Regions from separate parts of the Anoxybacillus suryakundensis genome, predicted to be linked through region 1. Evidence: riboswitches for the same ligand, from Rfam matches in the RefSeq annotation. Region 1 holds a riboswitch; each other region holds the start of a gene.
What was found. A riboswitch is a leader RNA that binds a small molecule or an ion and turns the genes downstream of it on or off. The one in region 1 is predicted to bind S-adenosylmethionine.

Region 2: another riboswitch for S-adenosylmethionine. It lies ahead of metK (methionine adenosyltransferase); the one in region 1 lies ahead of ASC42_RS03190 (bifunctional homocysteine S-methyltransferase/methylenetetrahydrofolate reductase).
Region 3: another riboswitch for S-adenosylmethionine. It lies ahead of ASC42_RS02275 (methionine biosynthesis PLP-dependent protein); the one in region 1 lies ahead of ASC42_RS03190 (bifunctional homocysteine S-methyltransferase/methylenetetrahydrofolate reductase).
Region 4: another riboswitch for S-adenosylmethionine. It lies ahead of mtnK (S-methyl-5-thioribose kinase); the one in region 1 lies ahead of ASC42_RS03190 (bifunctional homocysteine S-methyltransferase/methylenetetrahydrofolate reductase).

What each region holds. Positions count from the first base shown of each region.
Region 1 covers NZ_LIOK01000003.1:152,701-160,408, forward strand. Annotated here, with positions in the region: gene cobA (uroporphyrinogen-III C-methyltransferase) at 1-451, shown strand, start outside; gene cobO (cob(I)yrinic acid a,c-diamide adenosyltransferase) at 445-966, shown strand; gene metH (methionine synthase) at 1,007-4,396, opposite strand; gene ASC42_RS03190 (bifunctional homocysteine S-methyltransferase/methylenetetrahydrofolate reductase) at 4,389-6,236, opposite strand; SAM riboswitch class I at 6,304-6,406, opposite strand; gene ASC42_RS03195 (YajQ family cyclic di-GMP-binding protein) at 6,496-6,987, opposite strand; gene ASC42_RS03200 (BMP family lipoprotein) at 7,155-7,708, shown strand, end outside.
Region 2 covers NZ_LIOK01000001.1:208,612-216,319, reverse strand. Annotated here, with positions in the region: gene pckA (phosphoenolpyruvate carboxykinase (ATP)) at 1-1,550, opposite strand, end outside; SAM riboswitch class I at 1,725-1,833, shown strand; gene metK (methionine adenosyltransferase) at 1,955-3,160, shown strand; gene asnB (asparagine synthase (glutamine-hydrolyzing)) at 3,222-5,111, shown strand; gene ASC42_RS01015 (glycosyltransferase family 4 protein) at 5,102-6,229, opposite strand; gene ASC42_RS01010 (phosphatase PAP2 family protein) at 6,243-6,761, opposite strand; gene ASC42_RS01005 (gamma carbonic anhydrase) at 6,835-7,365, opposite strand; gene ASC42_RS01000 (alpha/beta hydrolase) at 7,448-7,708, shown strand, end outside.
Region 3 covers NZ_LIOK01000002.1:215,102-222,809, forward strand. Annotated here, with positions in the region: gene metC (cystathionine beta-lyase) at 1-109, opposite strand, end outside; gene ASC42_RS02275 (methionine biosynthesis PLP-dependent protein) at 113-1,216, opposite strand; SAM riboswitch class I at 1,289-1,396, opposite strand; gene ASC42_RS02280 (RpnC/YadD family protein) at 1,508-1,735, opposite strand; gene ASC42_RS02285 (cupin domain-containing protein) at 1,806-2,285, opposite strand; gene mscL (large conductance mechanosensitive channel protein MscL) at 2,561-2,956, shown strand; gene ASC42_RS02295 (phosphatidylglycerophosphatase A family protein) at 3,065-3,580, opposite strand; gene ASC42_RS02300 (alpha/beta hydrolase) at 3,731-4,423, shown strand; gene ASC42_RS02305 (YjcG family protein) at 4,485-4,997, shown strand; gene ASC42_RS02310 (GNAT family N-acetyltransferase) at 5,002-5,433, shown strand; gene ASC42_RS02315 (DUF421 domain-containing protein) at 5,499-6,176, shown strand; gene ASC42_RS13985 (hypothetical protein) at 6,173-6,310, opposite strand; gene ASC42_RS02320 (ATP-dependent helicase) at 6,419-7,708, shown strand, end outside.
Region 4 covers NZ_LIOK01000002.1:143,474-151,181, forward strand. Annotated here, with positions in the region: gene ASC42_RS01970 (carbon-nitrogen family hydrolase) at 1-696, shown strand, start outside; SAM riboswitch class I at 784-883, shown strand; gene mtnK (S-methyl-5-thioribose kinase) at 953-2,122, shown strand; gene mtnA (S-methyl-5-thioribose-1-phosphate isomerase) at 2,133-3,167, shown strand; gene ASC42_RS01985 (sugar ABC transporter substrate-binding protein) at 3,164-4,282, shown strand; gene ASC42_RS01990 (sugar ABC transporter ATP-binding protein) at 4,279-5,772, shown strand; gene ASC42_RS01995 (ABC transporter permease) at 5,769-6,728, shown strand; gene ASC42_RS02000 (methyl-accepting chemotaxis protein) at 6,735-7,708, opposite strand, start outside.

The DNA of each region.
Region 1 (7,708 bases):
AGAAGCAGAATATTTACGAGCACATGGCATTCCGTATGAAATCGTGCCGGGTGTGACAGCTGGTGTGGCAGCGCCAGCATATTCGGGCATTCCGGTGACGCATCGCAACTATGCGGGTGGAGTCACGTTTATTGCGGGACACCAAAGCGGGGAACGTGATCGCATTCGCTGGGATGCGCTCAGTCATGCGACGGATACAATTGTATTTTATATGGGGATGGGAAATATCGGTTACATTTGTGAACAGCTGCAACGTCATGGAAAAGATGGCCATACACCTGTCGCAGTGATTGAATGGGCAACGACAAATAAGCAGCGGACGGTCGTTGGCACGTTACAAACGATTGTTGACATCGTACAAGAGAAAAAACTTTCTTCTCCTGCCATTATTGTCGTCGGGGATGTTGTGAAGCTGCATGATCGGTTAAAGTGGGTGGAAGAAACGTGGTGATTGTTTATACGGGAGACGGAAAAGGGAAAACGACTGCAGCAGTCGGTCTTGCTGTTCGCGCGACAGGACATGGAAAAAAAGTGATTGTCATTCAATTCATTAAGTCGCCGCACCGTCCATATGGTGAGGCGAAAGTATTACAGCAGCTCGGCATTGGCGTGCATCAAACAGGTGTAGGATTTACATGGACGAAAACGCCGACCGAGCATCGCGAAGCGTTACAAAAAGGGTGGGCGCTCGCGAAAGAACGTGTGCTGTCAGGAGAGTACGATATCGTTATTTTAGATGAGCTAAACGTCGCGTTAGCGATTACATCGTTTCCGATTGATGATGTTTTGCCACTTCAAGATGTTGTGCATACGTTGCTGAATAAGCCAGCGCATACGCATGTTGTCGTGACAGGAAGAGGCGCAAAAGAGGACATCATTCAACTTGCTGATTTAGTGACGGAAATGAAAGAAGTGAAACATTACTATCATCAAGGCGTTCAAGCGATGAAAGGGATTGATTTATAAAGAATGGATATTGTGAAAAAGCTGATGGCGATCAGCTTTTTCACAACACGTTAAAGTATCTTGCTTCGGGATGGGCGAAGACGATCGCTGAAACGGACGCTTCTGGTTCCATCATATAGCCTTCCGTTAAATGAATGCCGATTTCTTCTGGGCGTAAAAGGCGGAACAGCTTTTCTTGGTCTTCCAGATTTGGACAAGCAGGGTAGCCGAAAGAAAAACGTTGTCCTTGGTATTTTGCTGCAAACCGTTCTTCCATTGTAAAATCAGGCGAATCAGGAAAGCCCCAGCGGTCGCGCATAATTTGATGGACGCGCTCCGCTAATCCTTCTGCGAGTTCAAGCGCTAACGCTTGAATCGCATGGCTTTTTAAAAACTGCCCTTCTTCTTTGAAACGTTGGGCTAAATCGCGCACGCCTCGGCCAGCGGTGACGGCAAATAGCCCGACGTAGTCGATTTGTTCACGAGAAAGATAGTCGGCTAAACATAAATACGGTGCTTTCGTTTGTCTTGGAAACGTAAATGTCTCGATAACCGTTTGTTGATCGCGCGGGTCGTAAATGACGACCGTATCGCCGTCGCTTTTTGCTGGGAAAAATTGATATACCGCTTTTAGTGCAAGTGACGTTGTTTGTTTGGCTTCAGCGAGCAGTTCGTCGATCAACTCTTTTAACATCGTCGCTTTTTCATTTCCTTCCGCCAGCAGTTTTTTAACGTTTCCTTTTAAACCGAGATGGTGACCGAGAAGCATTTGCCAATTGACGTACGGTTCAATATGGGAAAGCGGAATGTGTGGCAATATATGTCGCTCTGTATCGGTCGGAACATAAACAGGCGCTGGCTTCACGTTCGATTTTGTCATAACGGCGACGGCGCTTTGTCGTTTTGTGACATGTTCGATTTTTTCTTTTTTCTCATAGGCGATGTCTTGTTGGACGATGCGATTCGCAAGCGAAAGTCCTTCCATCGCGTCTTTCGCATATAAAACGATGCCGTCATATTCCGGGGCAATTTTCGTATCGGTAAATTTGCGCGATAACGCTGCACCGCCGACTAAAATCGGTAGCGAAATGCCCGCTTGTTTTAAGTCTTGTGCAGTGAGCACCATTTGTTGCGCGGATTTCACAAGCAACCCCGATAAGCCGATCATATCGGGCTGTTCGTGACGCACCGCTTCGATGAGCTGTTGCGGTGTTACTTTAATGCCTAAATCGACGACGCGAAACCCGTTGTTGCTTAAAATGATGTCGACTAAATTTTTGCCGATGTCGTGCACATCGCCTTTGACGGTCGCAAGCAACACTTTTCCTTTCACGCTCGTTTCATTTTTCTCCATATGCGGTTCTAAAAAGGCGACCGCTGCTTTCATCACTTCTGCGCTTTGCAGCACTTCGGCCACGATAAGCTGGTTATCATTAAATAAGCGACCGACTTCATCCATTCCGTTCATGAGCGGCCCGTTAATAATGTCAAGCGGGCTGTACGTTTGTAAGGCGAGCGTCAAATCTTCGATCAGCCCATCTTTCGTTCCTTCAATGATATATGTGGCGAGCCGTTCTTCTAACGTCATATGGACGTCTTTTTGTTTCGGCTGTTTCGTTTTATCGCGATAAAATTGAATAAAGGCGTTTAACGTTTCATCATTCGTATTAAACAACAATGCCTCGGCTAAGCGTACTTCTTCTTCTGGAATGGAAGCGAATCGCTCTAATTTTTCTGTATTGACGATTGCATAATCAAGTCCCGCTTGTGTGCAATGGTATAAAAAGACGGAGTTTAACACTTCGCGTCCGACAGGTGGCAAACCGAAGGACACGTTACTAATGCCGAGCATCGTTAAACAGTTTGGCAAATGTTGTTTAATGAGACGAATGCCTTCGATCGTCTCTTTTGCTGCGCCGATGTATTGTTCGTCTCCTGTGCCGATCGGAAAAACGAGCGGATCGAAAATAATATCGTGTGGTGAGACGCCATATTTGTTAACAAGCAAATCGTACGAACGAAGGGCGATGTCTAGCTTTCGTTTCGCGTCAATCGCCATCCCTTGTTCGTCAATCGTGCCGACGACGACCGCTGCCCCGTATTGATGAAGAAGTGGAACAATTTTTTCAAACCGCTCTTCGCCATCTTCTAAATTAATAGAGTTAATGATCGCTTTTCCTTGCGAATACGACAATGCGCAGGCGATGACGTCTTCATCGGTCGAGTCGATCACAAGCGGCACTTTCACTTTTTTCACGACTTGTTGAATAAATTGCTCCATATCTTCTTTTTCATCGCGGTCAGGGTCCGCCAAACAAATGTCGATGACGTGCGCCCCATTTTTTACTTGGGCACGGGAAATTTCTGCCGCTTCTTCGTATTTGCCTTCCGCGATGAGCCGCTTAAATTTGCGCGAACCGATGACGTTCGTTCGTTCGCCGACAAAGAGCGGTCGCATCGTTTCGTCATAAATAAGCGCATCGATGCCAGAGACGGCGTGCATCGCAAACTGTTTCGGGATCGCACGCGGTGGAATGTCGCGTACGGCTTCGGCAATCGCTTGAATATGTTGTGGCGTCGTGCCGCAACAGCCGCCGACGATATTTAGCCATCCTTTTTCGGCAAATTGGCGAATTTTTTTTGCGAGCATGTCTGGCGTTTCGTGATAATGTCCTTCTTCGTCAGGAAGACCAGCGTTCGGATAGCAGCTGACGGCGGTGTTCGCTAATGAAGCGAGTGAGCGCAAATGATCGGTCATAAATTCAGGACCTGTGGCGCAGTTTAAACCGACCGCAAATGGTTTCATATGTTGAATGGAAATAAAAAACGATTCGATCGTTTGCCCGGCAAGCGTCGTTCCCATCGGTTCAATCGTTCCAGAAATCATAAGCGGCACTTGCTTGCCAACCGTTTTGAACGCTTCGGTAATGCCGAGAAAAGCAGCTTTCACGTTCAACGTATCTTGGCACGTTTCTAACAACAACAAATCAACGCCGCCAAGCAGTAAGCCACGCGCTTGTTCTTCATAGGAAGAAACGAGTTCCGCAAATGTCGCTCCTCCTGTGACGGAGAGTGTTTTTGTCGTTGGACCTATCGAGCCAGCAACGAAGCGAGGGTGATCGCTTGTTGTATATTTTTCCGCCGCTCGTTTCGCAAGTTTTGCTGCTTCGATATTTAATTCAAGCGCCAAATGGCCGAGGTTGTATTCGTCTAAGACGATGCGTGTTGCTCCGAACGTATTCGTTTCAACGATGTCTGCTCCTGCGGCAAAATAAGCTTCATGAATATGTGAAATGACGTGAGGAGCAGTGAGTGTTAAATATTCGTTACATCCTTCGTACGCTTCACCGCCGAAATCGTCCGCTGTTAAGTTGGCCGCTTGAATCATCGTTCCCATCGCACCGTCAATAATTAAAATTTTTTTCTCAAGCTGTTCAAATAAACTAGCCATAGTAGACCGTCCTTTCTTTTGTGAGCCGCTCTTTTTCATGAATGTAGTGAACGAGTTCGACCGTCATGTCGTAGCGTAAAAACGGCGTAATTAAATAGATGCCGCGGAATAAATCGAATGCTGCATCGATGAGTGATTTGGCGATCGCCAAGCCTTCTCTTGTCGATTGAACAGGATCGTTGGCGCACGCAGCCATGCGGGCACGAATGTCGTCTGACAGCGTAATGCCTGGCACTTCATGATGTAAAAAGTCAGCGTTGCGCGCGCTTGTAATTGGCATGATGCCGATGTAAATCGGCGTTGGTAAATGTTTTGTCGCTTCATATACGTCTTTGATTTGTTTTTCACTATACAGCGGTTGTGTTAAAAAGTAGTGCGCCCCGCATTCAATTTTTTTCTCTAGCCGCTTGACCGCTTTATCTAAGTGGCGCACGTTCGGGTTAAAGGCCGCAGCGATGGAAAAGTTCGTTTTTTGTCCGAGCGGTTTACCTGAGTACGAAAGCCCTTCGTTAAATTGCCGAATTAACGAAATGAGGTCAAACGATGATAAATCATATACGGACGTTGCGCCAGGGAAATCGCCGACTTTGGACGGGTCGCCTGTTAAAGCGAGTACATCGGTCATGCCGAGCGTATGAAGTCCCATTAAATGCGACTGTAAACCGATTAAATTGCGGTCGCGGCACGTAATATGAATAAGTGGGCGCATATTTAGTTGTTGTTTGACGATTGTTCCGACAGCGATGTTGCTAATGCGAGGTGTCGCAAGCGAGTTGTCGGCAAGCGTTAGTGCGTCAATATGTGCGTCTTTTAATGCTTTTGCGCCTTCTAAAAATTTCGTTAAGCCGAGTTTTTTTGGCGGATCGAGCTCGACGATAATCGACCGTCGCGTGCGTGCAAGATCGGCAAGGGAAGGTTGTTTCGTTTGTTCTGCTTCTTGAACGACAATAGTATGCCGTTGTTTCACTTCTTTTTTATATACAGGTGTGCGATCGGGAAGGGCGCGAGCAATCGCGGCAATATGTTTTGGTGTCGTGCCGCAACAGCCGCCAATGAGTCGAACCCCTTGATCACGAAACGCGCGGGCTGTTTCTTCAAAATATTGTTCGCTCGTTTCGTAAATGAATCGTCCGTCGCGATATTGTGGCAAACTCGCATTCGGGTACACCGATAAAAAGGCGCGCGTTGGAATCGGCACTTCTTCGAGCGAACGCAACATATGATATGGACCGAGATGACAGTTTAAGCCGACGACATCGGCGCCAAGTAGTTCTAACTGACGAAGCGCTTCAGCAAGCGGCATGCCGTGCTGCAAGACGCCAATGTCATGAAGCGTGACGTGGGCAATGATCGGCAACGTCGTTTCTTTCCGAGCGATGGAAAGAACGGTTTGTAATTCTTCGAAATCGTAATACGTTTCAAGTAAAAGTCCATCAACATTTTCGCTTAACAACACATACAGCTGTTCACGGAACGTCCGTTTCACTTCTTCAAGCGAAATCGTGCTTTTGTTTGTGCTGCGCAATCCTCCGATCGTACCGAGCACGTAGGCACGTCCTTTTGCTGCTTGTTTTGCAAGTTGGACAGCCGCTTTATTGATTTCTTTTACATCGTCCTGCAAACCGTAGCGAGCAAGTTTTACATAGTTGGCGCCGTACGTGTTCGTTTGGATCACTTCAGCGCCTGCTTCGATATACGCTTCGTGAATATGAACGATTTCTTCCGGCTTCGTTACGTTTAATTCTTCAAAGCAACGGTCGATGCCGTGCGCATATAATAACGTTCCCATCGCTCCGTCGGCGATGACGATGCGTTGTTTTAAATCGTCTAACAGTCCCACGTCCATTCCTCCGTTTCTTTTTCAAACTAAAACGTCTTCTTCATAAGAAGAAGACGTTGTGCGCTCCTTCTTATCTTCCAAGCGAATCGCTTGTCTGGACTTAGCACCTTGACGATCGTCAGGTTGCTGAAGGTTCATCGGGCCAGTCCCTCCCCTTCTCTCGATAAGATGTTGTATGAAGTTACTCATAAATGTAACTGATTTTTTAGAAATATTCAACTATTTTATTTGAAAATAAAAAAGAAGGCGTGTTGCCTTCTTAACGATAGTTGACGAATTGGACGTCGATCGGTAAGTCTGCTTCGCGAATGGCGGCGATGACTTTTTGTAAATCGTCTTTACTTTTGCCGCTGACGCGAATTTGGTCTTCTTGAATTTGACTTTTCACTTTTAAACCTGTATTTTTAATGATTGTGTTAATTTTTTTCGCGTTGTCTTTGTCGATGCCTTGGACGAGTTTGGCACGTTGGCGCACCGTTCCGCCAGAAGCAGGTTCGATTTTTCCGTATTGAATGTTTTCCGTTGGCACACCGCGCTTAATGAGCTTGCCGATGAGCACGTCTTTGAGTTGTTCGAGCTTAAATTCATCGTCAGAAATGAAAATGAGTTCATCTTTTTCAAGCGAAATGTCGCTTTTGCTTCCTTTAAAATCATAGCGGTTTTGAATTTCTTTTAACGCGATGTTGATGGCGTTTGTTACTTCTGACAAATCGACTTTCGACACAATATCAAATGAACTTTCTTTTGACATATATATCACCTCAATATAAATTTGTTGTGTTTCCATTATAGTCGATTGTTGACATATGAACAACTTTACAAAATATTTATATATAAAAAGTAAACAAACTGTCGAATATTGTCGATATAATACATGAAGTGAGATTTGATCGAAAGATAAGGAGATGAGGGAATTTTATGAAAAAAATGATTTCACTCATGATGGCATTCGTTTTGTTACTTGCCGCTGGGTGTTCACAAACGAGCTCCTTTCAGCCGAAAGAGCGTGTGAAAATTGGCATTATGTTATCAGACGTCGGACTTGGCGATCAATCATTTAGCGACTCGGCATTTCAAGGGTTAATGAAAGCGAGAGATGAGCTCGGCATCTTTTTTGACTACCGTGAGTTAAAAGAAACGGGAACGTATGAAAAAGGGCTAACCGAGCTTGTTGAAGCAGGGAACGATCTCGTTATCGGTCTCGGCTTTATGGTGCAACAAGATTTAGAAAAAGTCGCAAAAAAATATCCGAAACAGCAATTTATATTAATTGACGCGGTATCTAACCTCCAAAACATTACGTCCATTACGTTTAAAGAAGATGAAGGGAGCTTTTTAGCAGGTGTTGTCGCAGCCATGCTGACGAAAACGAACAACGTCGGCTTCGTTGGTGGAGCGGATGTGCCATTGATTCGGAAGTTTGCGAACGGCTTTATTCAAGGGGTAAAAGCGGTGAAGCCAGAAGCAAACGT
Region 2 (7,708 bases), on a different contig from region 1:
TCAACGTTTTTGAATTTCTTGAAGTTTTCGCGGAACTTCGCCGCAAGCTCTTTTGCTTTTTGTTCGTACTCTGCTTGATCCGCCCATGTACTTTTTGGTTGTAGCACTTCATCAGGAACACCTGGGACGTGAAGTGGAATGTGTAATCCAAAAATAGGATCTTGAACGGTTTCGACGTTATTTAACTCTCCTTCTAACGCTGCTTTCACCATCGCGCGCGTATACGACAGCTTCATTCGTTCACCAACGCCGTATCCACCACCAGTCCAACCAGTGTTCACTAAAAAGACTTGAACGTCGTGAGCATCGATTTTTTGTCCGAGCATGTCTGCATATCGTGTTGCTGGAAGCGGTAAAAACGGCGAGCCGAAGCATGTAGAGAACGTTGCTTCTGGTGCTGTAATCCCGCGCTCTGTACCTGCTAACTTGCTTGTATACCCGCTTAAGAAATGATACATTGCTTGCTCTTTTGTGAGTTTGCTAATTGGTGGCAATACACCGAACGCATCTGCTGTTAAAAAGACGATTGTATGCGGGTGGCCAGCAACGCTTGGCTGAACGATGTTATCCATCGCTTCAAGCGGGTATGCGGCACGTGTATTTTCAGTTAACGTCGCATCGTCATAGTTTGGTATGCGCGTATCTGGGTCAATCATGACGTTTTCTAATACAGAACCGAAGCGAATCGCGTCAAAAATTTGTGGCTCTTTTTCACGTGATAAGTTAATGCACTTAGCATAACATCCGCCTTCAATATTAAAGACACCGTTGTTTGACCAACCGTGCTCATCATCGCCAATTAAGCGACGGTTTGGATCGGCAGAGAGCGTCGTCTTTCCTGTGCCTGATAAACCGAAAAAGAGCGCGACATCTCCTTCTTGACCAACGTTTGCTGAACAGTGCATCGGGAAGATTCCTTGCTCTGGCAATAAGAAGTTCATGACGGAGAAAATTGATTTTTTCATTTCACCTGCATATTCTGTCCCACCAATTAGCACAGTGCGACGTTCAAACGAGATGATAATAAATGTTTCTGAACGCGTGCCGTCAACAGCTGGATCGGCTTTAAATGTTGGAGCAGAAATGACTGTAAATTGTGACTCATGCGCTTGTAATTCTTCCGTTGTTGGACGAATGAATAACTGATGGGCGAATAAGTTATGCCAAGCAAATTCGTTGACAACTTGAATTGGCAAACGATAAGCTGGATCAGCGCCTGCAAAGCCATTAAATACAAACAATTCTTCTTTTGTCATTAAATAATCGATCACTTTGTTGTAAAGTTTATCAAATACTTCCTCAGAAATTGGTTGATTGACAGTTCCCCAATCAATTTTATGTTTAACAGATGGCTCTTCGACAATATATTTATCTTTCGGGGAGCGACCTGTATATTTTCCTGTTGTTGCACAAATCGCTCCTGATAAAGTAAGAATGCCTTCTTTCCGAGTTAATACTTTCTCTACTAGTCGTGGTACAGATAAGTTATGAAAAACCCCATCCCTTTGTAAGAGTGTCGATAATTTGTTTGTCAGTTCAATGGAATTCATTGGACAAAACCTACCTTTGTTTGATTTATCTTTATGTAAAAAGTATAACACATTTTAATAAATAGTCCATACTAATTAGCGTATTTTTCTTGAATTTATTTTCAAAATCATTACAGTAGAAAAAACGTTGACTCGCTGATGATATATGTGATATGATGCTGAGATGAACGGATACTCTTATCCCGAGTTGGTGGAGGGAGACAGGCCCGATGAAACCCAGCAACCGTCACGTATGTGAAAAGGTGCTAACCTGTGGCAAGGGAACGCCCTTGAACGATAAGAGTGAAAGGCGCAGACAAATGCAAAAACCTTTCCTCTGAAGGAAAGGTTTTTTTCACGATAGACCATAATAAGAGGGATGAGTACCGTATCATTTGTCATTATTATTGAGGAGGAATGTTTGAATGCCTAAACGTCGTCTGTTTACATCTGAATCTGTAACGGAAGGGCATCCGGATAAAATTTGTGACCAAATTTCCGATGCGATTTTAGATGCGATTTTAGCGAATGATCCAAATGCGCGTGTTGCGTGTGAAACGAGCGTAACAACAGGGCTTGTTTTAGTGAGCGGGGAAATTACAACATCTACATATGTAGATATTCCGAAAATTGTCCGTGAAACGATTCGTGAAATTGGCTATACGCGCGCAAAATACGGCTTTGATGCAGATACGTGCGCTGTATTAACATCAATTGATGAGCAATCTCCAGATATTGCGATGGGTGTTGACAAAGCGTTAGAAGCTCGTGAAGGGCAAATGACAGATGAAGAAATCGAGGCGATCGGTGCAGGTGACCAAGGATTAATGTTTGGCTTCGCGTGCAACGAAACGAAAGAGCTTATGCCGCTTCCAATTTCGCTCGCACATAAACTTGCGCGCCGTCTAGCTGAAGTGCGTAAAGAAGATATCTTACCTTATTTACGTCCAGACGGAAAAACGCAAGTGACAGTGGAGTATGATGAAAACGGCAAACCTGTACGTATCGATACGATCGTTGTTTCTACACAACATCATCCAGAAATTACACAAGATCAAATTGTACGCAACATTAAAGAGCATGTCATTCAACCTGTTGTTCCAGCGGAGTTGATCGATGAAAACACAAAATATTTCATTAACCCAACAGGTCGTTTCGTGATCGGTGGTCCACAAGGTGATGCAGGGTTAACAGGACGCAAAATTATCGTTGACACGTACGGTGGTTATGCTCGTCACGGTGGTGGAGCATTCTCAGGAAAAGACCCAACGAAAGTAGACCGTTCGGCAGCATATGCCGCTCGTTACGTAGCGAAAAACATCGTTGCAGCAGGTCTTGCAGATAAATGTGAAGTGCAGTTAGCGTATGCGATCGGTGTGGCGCAACCAGTATCAATTTCCATTGATACGTTCGGCACAGGTAAAGTATCTGAAGATGTATTAATTGAAGTGGTGCGCAACAATTTTGACCTTCGCCCAGCAGGAATCATTAAAATGCTTGATCTTCGCCGTCCAATTTACAAACAAACAGCTGCTTACGGTCACTTTGGTCGCACAGATATTGATCTTCCTTGGGAGCGTACTGATAAAGCGGAAGCGTTAAAACAACAAGCGTTACAGTTAGCGAAGTAAGAAAAGGGAGAGAGTTACGTCATGTAGCTCTCTCTATTTGTTAGTGAAACGGGGTGAAAACATGTGTGGCTTTGTTGGAGTGATATATGATCAACCAAATCAAATATGCGGTGAATGGAAACAAACGTTTCGTCAGATGAATGATGCGATTATTCATCGTGGACCAGATGACGAGGGATATTTTTTCGATGAGCATGTGCATTTTGCTTTTCGTCGTCTGAGCATTATTGATTTAGAGGCAGGTCATCAGCCGCTTTCCTATGAAAATGATCGATATTGGATTATTTTTAATGGAGAAATCTACAACTATATTGAATTGCGCGAGCAACTTGAGCAAAAAGGATATAAATTTACGACACATTCAGATACAGAAGTTATTTTAGCGTTATATGCTGAAACAAAAGAGGCTTGTGTTCAACAATTGCGCGGTATGTTTGCTTTCGTCATTTGGGATAAAGAAGAAAAAATAGTATTTGCTGCACGCGATCCGTTTGGTATTAAGCCATTTTTTTATACGATTGAAGATGATCGTCTTCTCGTTGCTTCGGAAAAGAAAAGCCTCTTATTAGCAATTGATGGAGATATCAACAGAGAAGCACTCCATCATTATTTAACGTTTCAATATGTGCCAGAGCCACTTACAATGACAGCAAATATTTGTAGACTGAAGCCTGGGCATTATATCATGAAAAAAATTGGCGAGCAACCAATGTTTGTTCGTTATTTTACACCAACATTTATGCCGATCCATCAATCAGAAGAAAAGTGGATTAGTGATATTCGTGATGCGCTATTCAAATCCATTGAAGTGCATATGCGTAGCGATGTGCCTGTCGGTTCTTTTTTATCCGGTGGGATTGATTCCTCACTTGTTGTTGCAATAGCTAAACAATTTCATCCGCAGCTCGAGACGTTTTCGGTTGGATTTGCTCGAGAAGGGTTTAGTGAAATAGATGTGGCGAAAGAAACAGCTGATCAACTACACGTTCGACATTACAGCTATATCATTTCTCCAGAAGAGTACGTACAAGCACTTCCACGTATCATGTGGCATATGGACGACCCGCTCGCTGATCCTGCCGCTGTTCCGCTTTATTTTGTCGCTCGTGAAGCGAGAAAGCGTGTGACGGTCGTTTTATCGGGTGAAGGGGCAGATGAATTATTTGGAGGTTACAATATTTACCGTGAACCATATTCGTTGCGCCTATTCAACCATCTCCCTCGGCCGATGAAGCGCGCATTGCGTATACTTGCCCGTCTTCTTCCTGAAGGAATGAAAGGAAAAAGTTTTATTGAACGCGGTACGACACCATTGCGTGATCGGTATGTTGGCAACGCGAAAATGTTTGAGGAAAAAGAAAAAGCTCTTACATTAAAAGAATACAATAGTGATTGGGAATATACGAACGTAACGAAACATTTATATGATGAAACAGCGTTATACGATCCTGTCGAACAAATGCAATATGTCGATTTGCATACGTGGTTATGTGGAGATATTTTGTTAAAGGCTGACAAAATGACGATGGCTCATTCGCTTGAGTTGCGTGTCCCGTTTTTAGATAAAGAAGTGTTCGCTGTGGCTAAACATATACCTGCTCACTTGAAAACAGCTAACGGTACAACAAAGTATATATTGCGGAAAGTGGCAGAAGGCATTGTTCCAGATCACGTATTGCATCGTAAAAAACTCGGTTTTCCTGTTCCGATTCGTCATTGGTTAAAAGATGAGTTGTACGATTGGGCAAAAACGATGATCCAACAAAGTGAAACGAATCATTTATTCCATAAGCATGTTCTTTTGCAGTTGCTTAATGACCATGCGACAGGAAAAGCCGATTATAGTCGAAAATTATGGACGGTACTGATGTTTATGGTTTGGCATGCCGTGTACGTAGAAGAAAAGTACGATTTTGCAAAGCTATCTCCACTTCTTCGCTCTTACGCGTAACGAGACTCGCGTTTATGCATCACTTGTTCATAGTGGGAAAGAAGTTCGGTGAATATGCTGTTCCAGTCTTTCGTTTCTGCGTATTCCCGAGCGGCTTTCCCCATTTGTTTTCGTTTTTCTTCATTTTTTAACATATATTCAATTGCTGCTCGCCAAGTGTTTAAATCATGAGGAGGGCATAATAAACCTGTTTGTTGCTCTTTCACAATTGTTGTTACGCCACCACGATTTGCGCAAACAACAGGAGTTCCTGATGCGAATGATTCTAATACGACATTGCCAAACGTTTCTGTTGGCGATGGAAATGCAAATACGTCCGCTGCTGCATATGCTTCAGCGAGTGCATCGCCCCTTAAAAACCCTGTAAACGTCACATTACTTGGAGCTATTTGTTGTAATTGCGCTTTTAACGGGCCGTCTCCAACGATCATCCAACGAATAGAAGAAGGCATTTGTTTGGCGAGTTGGATGAGTAAATCGACATTTTTTTCCCGCGCTAACCGACCGACATATAAAACGATATACGGTTCAGTAATGCCATATGCCTGTCGGAATGATCGGTTGTCTTCTTTCGGATAAAATATTGTACAATCAACGCCGCGCGACCAAATGTGTAAGTTTGTAAAGCCGCGCTGTTGCAATTCGTTGAGCGTTTCTTCAGAAGGGACGAAAATTTTTTCGGCAGAACGATGAAACCAATGCATATAACGCCAAAGCCACGGTGATAAAAAATCGAGGTTGTAGTAGTGTAAGTATTGATCAAAATGGGTATGATAAGAAGCGACAAAGGGGATATTCATTTTTTTGGCATAATGCAAACCGCACAGACCGATGTTAAATGGAGTAGCAATATGGATGAGCGTCGGTTGAAATTGCTCTAGCTGCTCTCTTATAGTCATCGTGTTTGGGATTGCCAAACGACATTCGGGATAAAGAAAAAAACGAAAGCTTTTGAAGTGATAAATACAATTTGTCGAAACATCTTCTGTCCGCGTTTCCGGAGCGAAAACGCGGTACGCAACTTGGTGACTTTCTAAAAAATCGACCCATCTTTTTAATGTGTGGGCTACCCCGTTTACTTCAGGGGCAAACGTGTCGGTGAATAAAGCAATTTTCATGCCCATTCCTCCCTTATAAAATGACAGAAAATGAAGCGACGCCAAACAACGTACCGAGCATACAACCGGCAAGCACATCAGACGGATAATGGAGCCCTAAATAAATGCGTGAAACAGCGACACTACATGCGATTGGCAACAGCCAAATCATTAATGGTGGAGCGTATAATAAAAATGGAATAACGACAGAGAATGTGGCCGTCGTATGTCCTGATGGAAATGAATGGTCAGTTAATGGGTTTTTTGTTACCTTCGTGTTATGCAGTGAAATATACGGTCGTTTGCGAGGATACATTTTTTTCATTATTGCGACAGGAATATGGCTAAGTGCTAAGGCGATCGCACTTGCGATAGCAGTATCGCGCCATTCATCATGCAATAACCAAATGGCTAGCATAACGGCTGTAATGGAAAATGTTGCCCCTCCAATGTGTGTAATCGAACGAAAATAGGCGTTTAGCCATTTCTGATCAAAATAACGATTAATGTTGTAAAATAACTTGCATTCCCATTCGTACCATTTTCGTAACATAAGCAAATCCCCCTGACTTTATGATAAAATACATATGTTAAGTAAATAATAAAACAATGTAAAAATACCACGCTTATTTGTCGCGTGGTTTGTTTACTTGAAGTGATTTATAATATTGACCTTTTTCTACGTATTCTCGGCGAATGCGTGCCATTTCACGCTCATCTTCTTCAGTTAGTTCACGGATCACTTTCGCTGGGCGTCCGAATGCAAGTGTGCGGGGAGGGATTTTTTTCCCTTGAGGCACGAGGCTGCCAGCACCGATAAATGCACCTTCACCAATTTCAGCACCGTCTAAAACGATAGAACCCATGCCGACGAGAGCGCCTTTTCTGATGATGGCACTATGTAAAATGACTTGATGTCCAACGGTGACATCATCTTCAATGATGAGTGGGTTGTTTGGACTTTGATGAAGGACAGCGTTGTCTTGAATGTTTACACGGTTGCCGATGATTGTCGGTGCGACATCTCCGCGAATGACCGTGTTAAACCAAACGCTCGTTTCCTCTCCAATCGTTACATCGCCTGTAATTGTGACATAATCTGCGATAAAGGCGGAAGGTGCAATGTTTGGTGTATGTTCTTTATACGGATAAATCATTTCACTCGTCCCTTTCGTTTCGATTTGTTATATTTAGTGTACAAATTTTTCGGCTATTCGTAAATATAAAGGGGGGCAGTATATGTGGAAATGGGAAGGAGAAAACGCTAAGGGAACGATCGTGATCGTTCACGGTGCAGCTGAGCATCACGGTCGGTATAAATGGTTGATTGAAATGTTTCGCATGCACGGTTTTCACGTTGTTGCAGGAGATTTACCGGGGCAAGGAACGACATCACGCAGTCGAAGAGGACATATCGATTCATTTGACGAATATATTGAAGCAGTCGCAAGTTGGGTTCATGAAGCAAGCGTGTATGAACAGCCTATTTTTTTACTCGGT
Region 3 (7,708 bases), on a different contig from region 1:
CAAAATCAAACTGATGAAACGTCGATGCATGATGAATCGGGACGCTCACCGCGCCCGTTTGCGCATCAATTTGCCATTTATTGTGAACAAGTTGCGTTTGTAAATCCATCTTTTACACCTCTTTCATGCGTTGAAACGCTTGTGTTAAATCAGCAATTAAATCGTCAACATGTTCAATGCCGACCGAAAAACGCAACAGTCGATTACATACCCCGTTGGCGATACGAACGTCCTCTGGAATATCCATATGCGTTTGCGTCGCTGGATACGTAATAAAACTTTCGACACCGCCTAAACTTTCCGCAAACGTAATAAGCTTTAAGCTTCGTAAAAAGGTATTCACCCACCGTTCGTCGCGCACGCGAAACGACAACATGCCTCCCCTGCCCGGATATAGCACATCGGTCACGTCTTCATGTTGTGCTAAAAATTCATAAATCGCTTTTGCATTTTGTTCATGTTGGCGCATGCGAAGCGCGAGCGTTTTCATGCCGCGAATTAACAACCATGAATCAAACGGCGACAACACCGCACCGATGGCGTTATGATACATCGCCAATTGCTCGCACAACGCTTTTCCTTTTGCGACAATGAGCCCAGCAAGCACATCGTTATGCCCGCCTAAATATTTCGTCGCGCTATGAATGACGATGTCTGCTCCTTTCGTTAATGGCTTTTGTAACATAGGCGTATAAAACGTATTATCGACAATGAGAAGAAGATGATGTTGTTTCGCAAACGTTGCCACCGCTTCGATGTCCGCTTCTTGCATAAGCGGATTTGTCGGCGTCTCTAAAAAAATGGCTTTCGTTTTGTCCGTCACATCCCCTTTCACCGCATCGAGATCGCGAAAATCGGCATATGTAAACGACAGCCCGTATTTCTTCCACCCTTTTTCAAATAGTCGATACGTTCCACCATATAAATCCGCCGAAACGAGAAAATGATCACCGCTTTCAAACAACGCAAACAACGTTTGAATGGCCGCCATCCCTGAGCTACATGCAAAACCTTGATCCCCTTCTTCTAGCTCGGCGATCGCTTCTTCGACAATACGTCTCGTCGGATTTCCTGTGCGAATGTAATCGTACCCTGTCGATTGCCCGATCCCTTCATGACGATATGCCGTTGAAAAATACACAGGTGGATTCACCGTCCCTGTCACCGTCTCGCTTCGATTACCAATTTGCGCTAATACCGTTTCGATATGACTCATGCCCTCTCTCCCTTTCCGAAAAAATAAAAAGCCTTCTAAGAAGAAGGCTTTTTGTCCATAGACAACGACTTCTTCTTATCTTCCGAATTGAACACCAATTCGCTGGATTTAGCACCTGACCATTTTCGGCTGGTTGCTGAAGGTTCACCGGGCCAGTCCCTCCCCTTCTCTCGATAAGAACGCACAAGTATTGAATTTTCTGATTTTTAACTAATGTATATGATTTTCAAAAAAATTGCAACTGTTTTTTATCGTCTAAACATGACAAGCTTGCTGTACATCGAGGGAGACTCATTCCTTTTCTAACAACTCACGCACTTTTTCTTCCGTAAGGTCTGTGACGTTCGCAATATCTTTGACGCTCATTCCTTTTCGCGCCATCGTTTGTATAAGATGTTTCATACCTTGTTTTATTCCTTGTTTTATTCCTTGTTTTATTCCTTGTTTTATTCCTTCTTCTCTTCCCTTTTCTAACGCCTTTTGTTCATACGAAATCATGAGTTCCAACACTTTCTCCATTTCATTCACCTCGCTTCGCAGTTTTCGTTCTTCTTCATCTAAAAGACTTGAGGATCTCCCCCCAAGTCTTTTACTGTTCAGCCGCAAGCGCATCGGCTTTTGTTGGATGGACGGTTCCAGCAGGATGTTGTGGCGGCGCATAAATAGAATATAGCTTGAGCGGAATATTTCCGGTGTTGATGACATTATGCCACGTTCCGGCAGGCACAAAAATGGCAAAGCCATCGCTGACTCGTCGTTCAAACGTCCATTCATTTTTCCTTTTCCCCATCCGCACGATGCCTTCGCCTTGTTCAATACGTAAAAATTGATCGACGCCGCGATGAATTTCTACACCAATATCTTCCCCGACACGAAGGCTCATTAACGTCACTTGTAAATGCGGTCCTGTCCATAACGTTGTACGAAACATGTTGTTTCGTTTCGTCGCCTCTTCTATTTGGACAACAAACGGGTTCGGCCCGTAATCTTTCGTGTTTTCTCGCGGAAGCGGATACATCGGATACGGATACATCGGCACATACACATAATTCGGATAGTAATAATACATGTTCCCACCTCTTTCTTTATGATCATCGCTATGTTATGCATGAACCATAAAAAATGCGCCTATGTGTAAACAGAACGATCCGTCAACGTATGAGTAAAATGTTTGTGGGAGAAAAAAATACAGGTTCCTAATTCAGTATAATCAGGAACCTGCTGGATATGTAAGCAAAATAGATAAAAAACGGGCTCTCCTCCTGTAAGATAGCAATGATTGATTTTTGCTTATCGGGAGACTTTGTTATACTAAAACATAAACATCACATACGGAGGTTTGTTATGTGGCACGAGTTTAAAAAATTTGCGGTACGTGGCAACGTCATCGATTTGGCTGTCGGGGTCATTATCGGCGGAGCGTTCGGGAAAATTGTCTCTTCTCTCGTCAACGACATCATTATGCCGCTTGTCGGTTTGCTTTTAGGGGGCATTAACTTTAGCAATTTATCATGGAAAGTTGGCGAAGCCGAAGTAAAATATGGCGCGTTTATTCAAACTGTCGTAGATTTTTTCATTATCGCCTTTTCCATTTTTCTATTCGTCAAACTTTTGAACAACTTATACGAACGCGTCAAAAAACAAGAAGAAGCAAAAGAAACCGCACAAACGCTCACGAAAGAAGAACAACTGCTGACAGAAATTCGCGATTTATTAAAACAACAAAAAGAAACACCGTAGCCCCCAAAGCGTTTTTGGGGGCTTCATTCCCATAATAAGCAAGCCGTTTATATTTCACATCTTTTTCGTAAAAGAGCCGTAAACCCATCCGGATTTACGGTCTCCTTTTTACGCATTCAACGCAGCTTCTTCTTCATCGCGCAAGTTGTGGGCAAGGCGACCGGAGGCGCTTGCAGCAACGCTTGCGACTAAGTCGTCTAAAAACGTGTGCACACCTTTGCCGCGCTTTGTATCGAGCTGTTTAATGATTCCGACTTTATTTTTATCGAGATGGCCAAACGTTGTCACCGCAATGCTTCCGTATCCGAGCACTGCCCCTAACGCTAACGTTTCATCGACGCCAAACAGTCCTTCGTCTGTTTCAACAATCGTTTGAAGCGGTTCGGAAAGCATGTTTTGCTCTGCTAGTTTATCAAGTTCAATGCCAACTAAAATCGCATGTTGTACTTCGCGCTTTTGAAGCACTTTTTCGACACTTTCTATACATTCTGCCATCGTTAAATCTGGATTGTACGGACTTTGCATTTCATATACAATCTCAGCGATCGCTGGAATCGTCACACCACGTTCCGTCAATAGCTGCAACGTTCTTTCATATATTTCTTTGCTTGATATACGCTTCATGTGTTATTCCCCCTCTCGTTCTCCCATTATATCACGCAACGACAAAAAATGCAGAAATGTGGTACGATAAGAAAGAACAACGTCGAAAGCGGAGGGCATCACAACGATAGTCCTTCGCCTCGAAAAAGACATATATAAGGATGGGAGAACATGCAAGAGTTAAAACTTCACAGCCAACATTTAGACGAGGAACTATCATTGCGTGTGTATTGTTCAAAACCTGTCACACCGCTTTATAAACACCTCGTCATCATTGCACAAGACGGACAAGATTATTTTATGTTTGGCAAAATCGGACGCGTCATCGACGAGCTTCGTGTGCGCGCTGTCGTCATCGGCGTGCCGTATCGCGATGTATTCGATCGCTATGAAAAATACCACCCGAACGGAAAAAAACGAGAAGCGTACATGCGCTTTCTCGCCAACGAGCTTGTGCCACTTGTCGACGAACAGTTTTCAACTTATCACATGGGCTCAAGCCGCATACTCGTCGGCGATTCGCTTGCCGGAACCGTTTCGCTACTTACTGCGATGACATATCCGCATACGTTCGGAAAAGTCGTCATGCAGTCGCCATACGTCAACGACGAGGTCATGGCGCATGTCCAATCTTTTACCGATTGGCATTTGCTTGCGCTGTATCATTCGATCGGCATACATGAGACAGAAGTGAAAACGACAGACGGAGCTGTCCGTAACTTTATTGAACCAAATCGTGCGCTATCTCACGTCCTTCAAACAAAACAAGTTCGCTACCATTATCACGAGTTTGACGGCGATCATTCATGGACATACTGGCAGCCAGATTTACCAATCGGATTAAAAAAAGTTATTGAAATGTAACAGTATTTTCCGAAAATTTGTTATAATATATAAATATAATGATGAAAGGAGGAAACGTCGCATGAAATGTGGCATCGCGATTTTTCCATCGAAAAAAATTCAAGATTTTGCAAATGCGTATCGCAAACGGTATGACTCTCATTACGCTTTAATCCCACCGCACATCACGTTAAAATATGCGTTTGATGTGGAAGAAGACAAGCTGGAGGAACTCGTTCAACAACTGCGCAACGTCGCGCGCGAAACGGAACCGTTTTTGTTGCGCGTCACGAAATTTAGCTCGTTTTATCCGGTCAACAACGTCATTTATTTAAAAGTAGAAAAAACAGAGCCACTCGTGACACTACATGAAAAATTACATCGTCCACCGTTCGTCGAGCAAACAGACTATGCGTTCGTACCGCACATTACGATCGCACGTAATTTGTCAAACGACGAATATTCGGACGTATTCGGACGGTTCAAGATGCAATCTGTCCATTTTGAAGAACAAGTCGATCGCTTCCATCTGTTATATCAGCTTGAAAACGGATCATGGTCCGCATATGAAACATTTCATCTCGGAAAGGAATAATTATATGGACGTCAAATTCGGGCAAGATGAAGCGCTTTGGCACGATGCCCTTTCCGTCCGGCGCGCTGTCTTTATTGACGAACAAGGCGTATCAGAAGAAGAAGAAATTGACGGATTTGAACAACAGTCCGTTCATTTCGTCATATACGATAACGACAAACCAATTGCGGCAGGGCGCTTCCGAACGATTGACGGCATCGGTAAAGTCGAACGCATTTGCGTCCTTCCAGCTTATCGCGGACGTGGCATCGGCAAGCGCATCATGGAAGCGATTGAACAATACGCCAAACAGCACGTCTCAAAAGTAAAACTAAACGCTCAAACACATGCTGAACCGTTTTACAAACAGCTCGGCTATGAAACGGTATCCGACGTCTTTCTTGACGCAGGCATTCCACATGTGACGATGATCAAAACAATCGACATGCGATCATAACGGTCGCATGTTTTCTTTTTCGCTTGGCATACTAAAAAATAAGCGACAAAGGAAAGGATATCATTATGAACGCATTCGGACAAATTGCGATCGAATTAGTTATCGGTTATATCGCTTTATTTATTATGGCGAAAATACTTGGCCGAACACAAATTACACAAATTACACCGTTTGATTTTATTTCTGCCCTCGTTCTCGGAGAGCTTGTCGGCAATGGGCTATATGATGCCGACGTTGGGCTGTCTAAAGTGTTATTTGCGATTGCACTTTGGGGACTGTTAATTTACGCAACAGAAATGATTACGCAAAAGAAAAAAGAGCTGCGCGAATTGTTGGAAGGAAAACCGGTCATCGTCATTTCGAAAGGGAAAATTTTATATGAAGCGTTAAAACAAACGAAGCTCGATTTAAACCAACTGCAACATTTACTTCGCGCTCGCAACGTCTTTTCCGTTCGCGAAGTCGAATATGCCATTTTAGAAACAGACGGAACGGTGAGCGTCATGAAAAAATCCCCATACGAACAACCGACGCGCCAAGATCACAACTTTTCTGCATCTGAAGCCGTATTGCCAGTGACGGTCATTATCGATGGGGAAGTCGTTTGGGACAATTTACGCGAAAACGGTTGGGACGAACAATGGTTAAAAAAACATATTCGCCACGCTGGCTTTGAAAACTATACAGACATTTTATACGCTGAATGGCAAGATGGAAAAGGAATGCATGTGCAAGCATATTAACGTTTTTTCAACGAACGATCTTGAGGTCGTTTTTTCTTTTGTGGCGTTTGTTGTTTTTTCTCGTTTGTTGCTCGTTGTGAGCTCGTTACGCGCGGAACGTGAAGCGGGTTTGGCCGAATCGGTGGAATGTGCATATGCTCGCCTCCTTTATTTATATATTCGCTCGCCAATGAAAAACTCCTTTTCTCTTATTGTATGATCTGTTAACATAGACGTTGACGTGAAACGAAGGAGTTTGACCGATGAACAAAGCACGATATAACGGCAAATTATTTGACATTCATACGTTACCACGAGAAAAATATGAGCTTGTTTACGAACAAAGTTTGCGGAATAAATGGACGTGCCCGATGTGCGGTGGAATCGTTCGCTTTCATTTAGCGATTGAACATGCCCCGCACTTTTATCATGTTTCGAATGCTTGTATAAAAGAAGAACGAAAACAAGCGCACACCATCTCGATCCGACCCACTGAGCCATTTCAAAAGAAAGAAAAAAAACAAACGATCGTATGCGACGTTTCGCTCGATGCCGACCAATACGAAGCGGTGCGCCACATCGATGGACCGCTCCTCGTTCTAGCAGGTGCTGGAAGCGGGAAAACGCGCACGTTAACGGCGCGCGCCGCGGCCATGATCACCACGCATCATATTAAAGCGACAAACATCATGATCGTCACCTTTACGACAAAAGCGGCGAAAGAGTTAGCCGAAAGACTTCAGTCGTACAACCTTGCGGGGATACCGACAATCGGCACGTTTCATAGCTTATTTTATCGCATGTTACAACATGCCGACCCGTTCCGTTGGCGTCATGAGCGGCTCATTCGCGACTGGCAAAAAGAGAAGATGATGAAAGAAATCGGGCGCGACATCGGCATTGATGAACGCGATTTTCCGTACGATGAAGCGATGCAACGCATTTCATATTGGAAAAATACGCTCACCCCCCTTCATGACATCGCGATCGAAAATGAATGGGACGAGCGTGTTGTGCAATTGTATGTGCAATATGAAGAGCGAAAACGGCAACTCGATGTATTTGATTTTGATGATATGTTATATGCGTGCTATGACATGTTGCGGACGGATGAAAAACGATTACGACAATATCACGAACGGTTTCACTATTTTCTTATTGACGAATTTCAAGACATTAATCATGTACAATATGAAACGATGAAACTGCTTGCATCCCATACGCATCACATTTGTGCCGTTGGCGATGACGACCAAGCGATTTATGCGTTTCGCGGCTCCGATCCATCATTCATTGACCAATTTCAAAAAGATTTTCCGAATACGAAAATCGTCAAGCTGACGGAAAATTATCGCTCATCGCATCCGATCGTCTCGCTCGCCAACCGCATCATTTCGAAAAGTCGCACGCGCATTCCAAAACAAATGAACGCTCAAACCGACAGCATGCATTGTCCGACGTTTTTCTTTCCGTACGATGAAGAAGAAGAAGCAACGATGATTGCCTGCGACATTGAAGAGCGAATGAAACAAGGCGTCAAACCGAGCGATATC
Region 4 (7,708 bases), on a different contig from region 1:
GACGTCGTCGTTTTGCCTGAACTATGGACGACAGGCTATGATTTAACGAGACTTGCTCATATCGCTGACGAAAACGGCGAAGAGGCAAAATCGTTTCTTTCCGAACTTGCCCGCACGTACGATGTGCATATCGTCGGTGGATCGGTCGCAAAAAAAACGAACGAACGAATGACGAACACGATGTATGTCGTCAACCGAAACGGCGACGTCGTTGGCGAATATAGTAAACTTCATTTGTTCCAATTGATGGATGAGCATTTGTATTTGCAAGCAGGAGAAACGATGGGGCTATTTTCGCTCGATGAAACGACGTGTGCCGGCGTCATTTGTTACGACATTCGTTTTCCAGAATGGATTCGCGCGCATGCGCTACATGGTGCAGAAGTATTGTTTGTCGTTGCGCAATGGCCGCTTTCTCGCCTTCATCATTGGCGTACGCTATTAACGGCGCGGGCGATCGAAAATCAATGTTACGTTGTCGCTTGCAACCGCGCAGGAAAAGACCCGAACAACGTATTTGCTGGACATTCGCTGATCATTGATCCGTGGGGAAACGTGCTTGCTGAAGGAGGCGAACAAGAGACGGTCATTGTGACGAATATCGATATAAACGACGTGCAAGACGTGCGTGCGCGCATCCCGATTTTTTCCGATCGTCGCCCAGACGTGTATAAAATGTTTGAAAAAAAAGATTGACAAACGAGCATAATGCGATGTATGATTCGAATCAAGCGAATTCACACAACTTTTTCACTGTTTATAACATTCGAATAATAACAAACACTCTTATCAAGAGCAGGTGGAGGGACGAGCCCGATGAAGCCCGGCAACCGGCGATGACGCACGGTGCTAATTCTTGCAGCAGTAGGCTGAGAGATAAGAGGTGCGAAGCAAACTTCAAACCTCTTTCGTTCAGCGAAAGAGGTTTTTTATTTTGAGAGGAGGCATGTATATGTACGAACCATTGACAGAACAAAAAGCGATTGCCCTTGCTGTTCGTTTAGGGCTATTTGGAGAAGATGCGCTTCTTTCTAGCGAAGAAATTGGTGACGGGAACTTAAATCTCGTCTTTCGCATCGTCAACGAGCGAACAAACGACAGCATCATCATTAAACAAGCGTTGCCGTATGCGAAAGTCGTTGGCGAAAGCTGGCCGCTTACATTAAAACGGGCAACAATTGAAAGCCAAGCGTTGCGCACGTTCGCGAGCTACGTTCCTCACTATGTTCCGAAAGTATACTATTCCGATGAGACATTAGCGATTACAGTGATGGAAGATTTGTCGCATTTACACATTGCACGCCGCGGGCTCATCGAAGGAAAAACGTTTCCGCGTTTATCGGAACATATCGGCGAATTTGTCGCCAAAACAGCGTTTTACACGTCGGACTTTGGCATGAATCAACAACAAAAAAAGAAGCTCGTACAACAATTTACAAATCCCGAACTATGTAAAATTACGGAAGACCTCGTCTTTACTGATCCGTTTTTTGACCACGACACGAACAACTTTGAAACAGAGCTTCGTGCCGATGTCGAACAGCTTTGGCAAGATGATGTGCTTCAGCGCGAAACAGCGAAATTAAAACGGCTTTTTTTAACGAAAGCGGATGTGTTGCTTCATGGGGATTTACATACGGGAAGCATTTTCGCAAGCGACGAGGAAACGAAAGTGATCGACCCGGAGTTTGCGTTTTACGGTCCGATCGGCTTCGATTTAGGGCAATTTTTTGCCAACTTACTATTAAACGCTCTCTCCCGTCATGAACGTGACCGCGAACCGCTTTTTGCTCATATTGAAAACACATGGGACGTCTTTACCCGCACGTTTGCTGAACTTTGGCGCGAAAGCAACGAACCGTATGCGCGCACATCTGGCGTGCTTGATGACATCATAGGCGATGCGCTCGTTGAGGCGATCGGCTTTGCCGGTTGCGAAGTCATTCGCCGGACGATCGGGTTGGCGCATGTGGCGGACCTTGATGAATTGCCGCTTGAGCGCAGACTTCACGCAAAACGCCACGCCCTCCGTCTCGGTCGCGAACTTATCGTGCAGCGAAACAAACTAGCGATCGATGACGTGAAAAAGCTCGTGCAACAAACGGTGCATGTGAACAGCTAGGAGGAAGACGATGAAAGCAATACAATGGCATGATACACATATTACGATTTTAAACCAACAAGCGTTGCCTCATAAGACTGAATATTTAGAATTAAAACATATCGAAGACGTATGGGACGCGATCGTTACGTTAAAAGTGCGCGGAGCGCCAGCGATCGGCATGACTGCCGCCTACGGTTTGGCACTTGCGGCTCAATCATATGAGACCGATGATTTAGCGACATTTCATACCGAACTAAAACGCGACCGCGACTATTTAGCAAGTTCGCGACCGACCGCCGTCAATTTATTTTGGGCGCTTGACCGGCTCACAAAAAGCGTCGCGAACGCTACATCCGTCAACGAAGCGAAAACGACGCTTATTCATGAAGCGATTTGCATGCAAATCGAAGATGAAGACGTCTGCCGCCGCATCGGTGAACATGCCCTTTCCTTGTTTCAAGACGGCGACCGTATCATGACGATTTGTAATGCAGGAGCGATTGCCACAGCCCGTTACGGCACCGCACTTGCGCCGTTTCATTTAGCGAAAGAAAAAGGGATCACGCTTCATGCGTACGCTTGCGAAACACGCCCGGTGTTGCAAGGAGCAAGGCTAACCGCATGGGAACTTTCCGAAGCTGGCGTCGATGTGACGCTCATTACAGATAACATGGCGGCACAAACGATGAAAGCGAAGCATATTTCCGCAGTCATCGTCGGGGCAGATCGCATCGCCGCCAACGGCGATACAGCAAACAAAATCGGCACGTTCGGCTTAGCCATTTTAGCGAAAGCGTTCAACATTCCATTTTACGTCGCCGCCCCGCTATCGACGATCGACTTACAGACGAAAACAGGCGACGACATTCCGATTGAAGAGCGAGCGAAAGAAGAAGTCACACATATCGGCGGCGTGCGCATCGCGCCAGATGTGAACGTCTACAATCCGGCATTTGATGTCACACCGCATGAACTCATTACCGGCATCATTACGGAAAAAGGGATTATCTTCGGCGACTACGAAACGAAACTGCCGACATTATTTGAGGAGGTTTTGGCATGAAAAACATATGGGCAATCATCGTGCTTTTATTCGCGCTTTTAGTCGGTTGCACAAACGAACAAGACGCCGTCTCAAAACGAGCGGAACAACCGAAAGAAGAAGCGAAACAAACGAACGAAACAACGGATGCAAAAGCGGATATCCCTGCAGCATTAAACAAACCGATTAAAATAGCTGCCATTATGCAAATGTCAATCGGCACGTTTTCATCGCAATATATCGCAGGCGTGAAAGAACAAGTCGCGAAATTTGGTGGCGACGTGCAAATTTATAACGCTGACAACGATTTAACGAAAATGGCATCATACGTCGAAACAGCGATCAACCAAAACGTCGATGCGATTTTATTAGACCACGGGCGCGCAGATGCATTAAAAGCACCTGTTGAAAAGGCGCTGGAGAAAGGCATTCACGTCGTTGCGTTTGATAACGATTTAAACATTCCAGGAGTCACCGTCATTGACCAAGACGATTACAGCTTAGCATGGAAAACGTTAAAAACGTTAGCGGAAGATTTAAACGGGGAAGGCGAAATTGTCACGATTTGGGTCGGCGGCTTTACGCCAATGGAACGCCGCCATGTCATTTACGAAGCATTTCAAAAACGGTATCCGAACATTAAAGAAGTAGCGAAATTCGGCACCGCAAGCGCCAATACCGCTTTAGATACACAAACACAAATGGAAGCCATTTTAAAAAAATATCCGAACAAAGGCGACATCGACGCGGTTTTTGCGACATGGGATGAGTTCGCCAAAGGAGCAACGCGCGCCATTCAACAAGCCGGTCGAACAGAAATTAAAGTGTACGGCATCGACTTAAGCGACGAAGATTTACAACTCATTCAACAACCAAATAGCCCATGGGTCGCAACAACGGCAACCGACCCAGCGGAAGTCGGTCGCGTTCAAGTGCGCTTTGCGTATCAAAAAATCGCCGGAGAACAAACGCCAAACATTTATTCACTTGAACCACACTTAGTGAAACGTTCAGACTTGCCGAGCACACCAATTACGATGAACGAGCTAAACAACTACATGCCAAGCTGGGGACAATCGAACGTTGCCATCTCCCCATGGATGAAGACGCTTGAAGAAAAGGTGAAAAAGCAATGAGCGGTTTGCGCATGAAACAAATCGTCCATACATTTGGCGATGTGACCGTATTAAACGGCGTGAACTTCCATGTCCAACCGGGCGAAGTTCACGCCCTTTTAGGTATGAATGGAGCTGGAAAAAGCACGTTAATGAACATTTTAGCTGGCGTCTTGCAGCCGGTGAGCGGAACGATTGAAATAGACAGAAAGGTGCATACATTTTCTTCTCCGAAAGATGCAAAACGAGCAGGCATCGGACATGTCGTACAAGAAGTGGATGCGGCATTATTCCCTGCTTTGTCCGTATATGAAAATATTCTCGCTGAACAAATTGTCGCTCAAAAACAAATATCGTTTTCTAAAACGAAACATCGGGCTGCTGTTTTACAACTGCTTGAGCGCGTCGGCTTAACACATTTGTCGCCTGATGTCTCTGTACAAACATGCACGCTTCATGAAAAACAACTCATTTTGCTAGCACGCGTCCTTTCTTCTTCTGCTCGCTACATTATTTTAGATGAGCCAACCGCCTCGTTAAGCGAAGAAGAAACGAAACGATTGTTTGCGATGATCGAACAGCTAAAAGCGCAAGGGGTGTCGTTTATTTACATTTCGCATAAATTGCACGAAGTAAAACGCATATGCGATCGAATGACGATTTTGCGGGATGGCGAAGTCGTATACGAAGGCGATGTGTCGCTCGCGACAGAAGACATCGTTCGCCATATGGTCGGACGGCAAACAGAGATGCGCAACGAACGGGCACGCAACATAAGCAAAGAAACGATATTTGAAGTCAAGCAATTGTACATTCCAAAAACGAAAACAACGGTCGATCTTGCGGTTCGGCGCGGTGAAATTGTCGGCATCGCTGGCATTGTCGGGGCAGGAAAAACAGAGTTGGCCGAAAGCATCATCGCTCATGTCGAAACGACAGGCGAACGCATCGTGCGTGGAGAAAAACAAACATGGACCTCTCCAAAAGATGCGATTGAAGCGGGCGTTTGTTTCATTCCAGAAGAACGCCGGAAACAAGGGCTTTTTATGAGCGAAACGGTCGAAAAAAATTTGACCGTCCGTCTATTGTCAAATATTGCCCCATGGCAATGGATTCAAAAACGGAACGAGCGCGCCATCGCAACAAGCCTCATTTCATCGTTACATATTCGCCCATCTTCGCCGACGGCGCTTGTGAAACATTTAAGCGGCGGCAATCAACAAAAAGTGGTGATCGGGAAATGGTTACAAACCAATAGCGACGTCTTTCTTTTTGATGAGCCGACAAAAGGCATTGACGTACATGCGAAGGAAGAAGTATTTTCGATTATTCGCACGCTTGCTGAAAAAGGAAAAGCGATCATTTATTTCACGAGCGAATGTCAAGAATTACTCCATATCGCCGATACGATTTACGTTATGGTCGACGGTCAGTTCGTAAAAAAAGTGGACGCACTCGAAGCGACATATGAACAGCTCGTCTATGACATGACTGGGGGTGGAACGAATTGAAGTTTTTATACAAATACGGAACGATACTCGCCATCGTTATCGTCATCGCTTTTTTTAGTCTCACGCTCGATTCATTTTTTACGTATGCGAACTTTAGCGACATTTTGCGCTCGATTTCGATCGTCACGCTCGTTGCGATCGGCATTACGTTTTCGTTAGTTGTCGATGGATTCGATTTATCCGTCGGCTCGACAGTCAGTTTGGCAACCATCGCAAGCGCCTCCGCGCTCGTTTTACATCGCCAAGAGCTGCTTGTTGCGCTTATCGTCCCACTTATACTCGGTGCGCTCGTTGGAATACTTAATGCGTTTCTCATTATCCGTCTTCGTTTACCTGACTTATTGGCGACGTTAGCGGTGATGTACATCATTAACGGCGTACAGCTCACATACACGAAAGGATTTTCCATTTATAACGACATGCCACTTCCAGAAGGTGGCGTGGCGCCGGGAAAATTCATTCCATCATTTTTATTTATCGGACAAGGGGAACTGTTTGGCATTCCGTTTTCTGTGTTGCTTATGCTTTTGCTCGTCATTGGCGCTCATCTTTTTTTAACGTATACAAAAACGGGACGTTTATTTTATATGACAGGAGAAAATCGTGAAGCAGCCCATCTCACCGGTATTCCTGTCAACCGCTACCGCACGTATGCGTATGTCATTAGCGGGATGTTTGCGGCTTTAGGCGGCATTGTGCTCGCTTCACGCATCGGTACGGGGCAAGTGTCGGCGGGCGCATCACTGTTAATGGACGGTGTAGCTGCTGCGTTTATCGGCTTTTCTGTATTTGGCATCGGCAAACCGAATGTGATCGGTACGTTACTTGGCTCGATTTTTATTGGCGTCTTGTTAAACGGGCTGACGATGATGAACGTTCCGTATTACGCGCAAGATATTGTAAAAGGCGCACTATTAATTTTCGCACTTGCGTTGTCCCATATGGTTAAAAAATAACCCACCTTACGCGAGGTGGGTTTCAAACGTCCGTTCTTTTTCTACTTTTTCGATGAGTTCATCAAGCAGACGAATGACTTCTACAGACGCTTGTTCTAATTCGATTAATTGCGCTTCGGCACCCTTTATATCGCCTTTCGCGTACGCTTCAGCAGCTTGTTTTGCTGCAACGTGAACGCGTTCGTGCGGTGCGTTTAACTTTTCATACGCTGGCGTGCCTTGCAGTTGTTTTTTCGTCTGTTCATCAAAATACCATTTGCCTAATCGGCATTGATGGTGAGACGCGACATCTTCAGGTCGCACCGTTTCATAACCGACGATCATATTGTAAATGCGCCATTTCCATAATAAATGGTCGGTTTTTGCTAAATGCAATAACGCTTTCGCAGATAGTTTCACGCTATTTTCATTCACCATATTTAAACGGAACCGGTCGATTGCTTTACTTAACGCATGCACTGTGCCTCCTGTTTTTTCACCAAGTTCGCGCACGTATTCCGTCAGTGAAGCAATGGATGACATACGCGTCGCGATTTCATCGACGGCAGCGGCTTGCTCTTCAGCGACAGCGGCGTTCGTATTTGTACTGTCTTGAATTTCTCCCATAACCGATACAATTTCTTGTAAAAGCGGCATCGCTTCTTGCGCTTGATGAACGGCTTGGCGAATCGTTGTTGACGTTGAATAAATGGCTGATGATACTTCAGAGGAAATGGTGCGCAACTCTCCGACATTTCGCTGCACTTCGCCGAGCGACTGCACCGTATGATCGGCAAGCTTGCGAATTTCTTCTGCGACGACCGAAAACCCTTTTCCGTATTCCCCAGCACGTGCAGCTTCAATCGATGCATTTAACGCTAACAAATTCGTTTGATCTGCAATGCCGTTAACGAGTTGCATCACTTTTTCAATCGCGCTTAAATGTTGTTGTAAATGTTCAAAACGGTCAACCATTTTCGTAAATTGTTCCGACGTTTCAA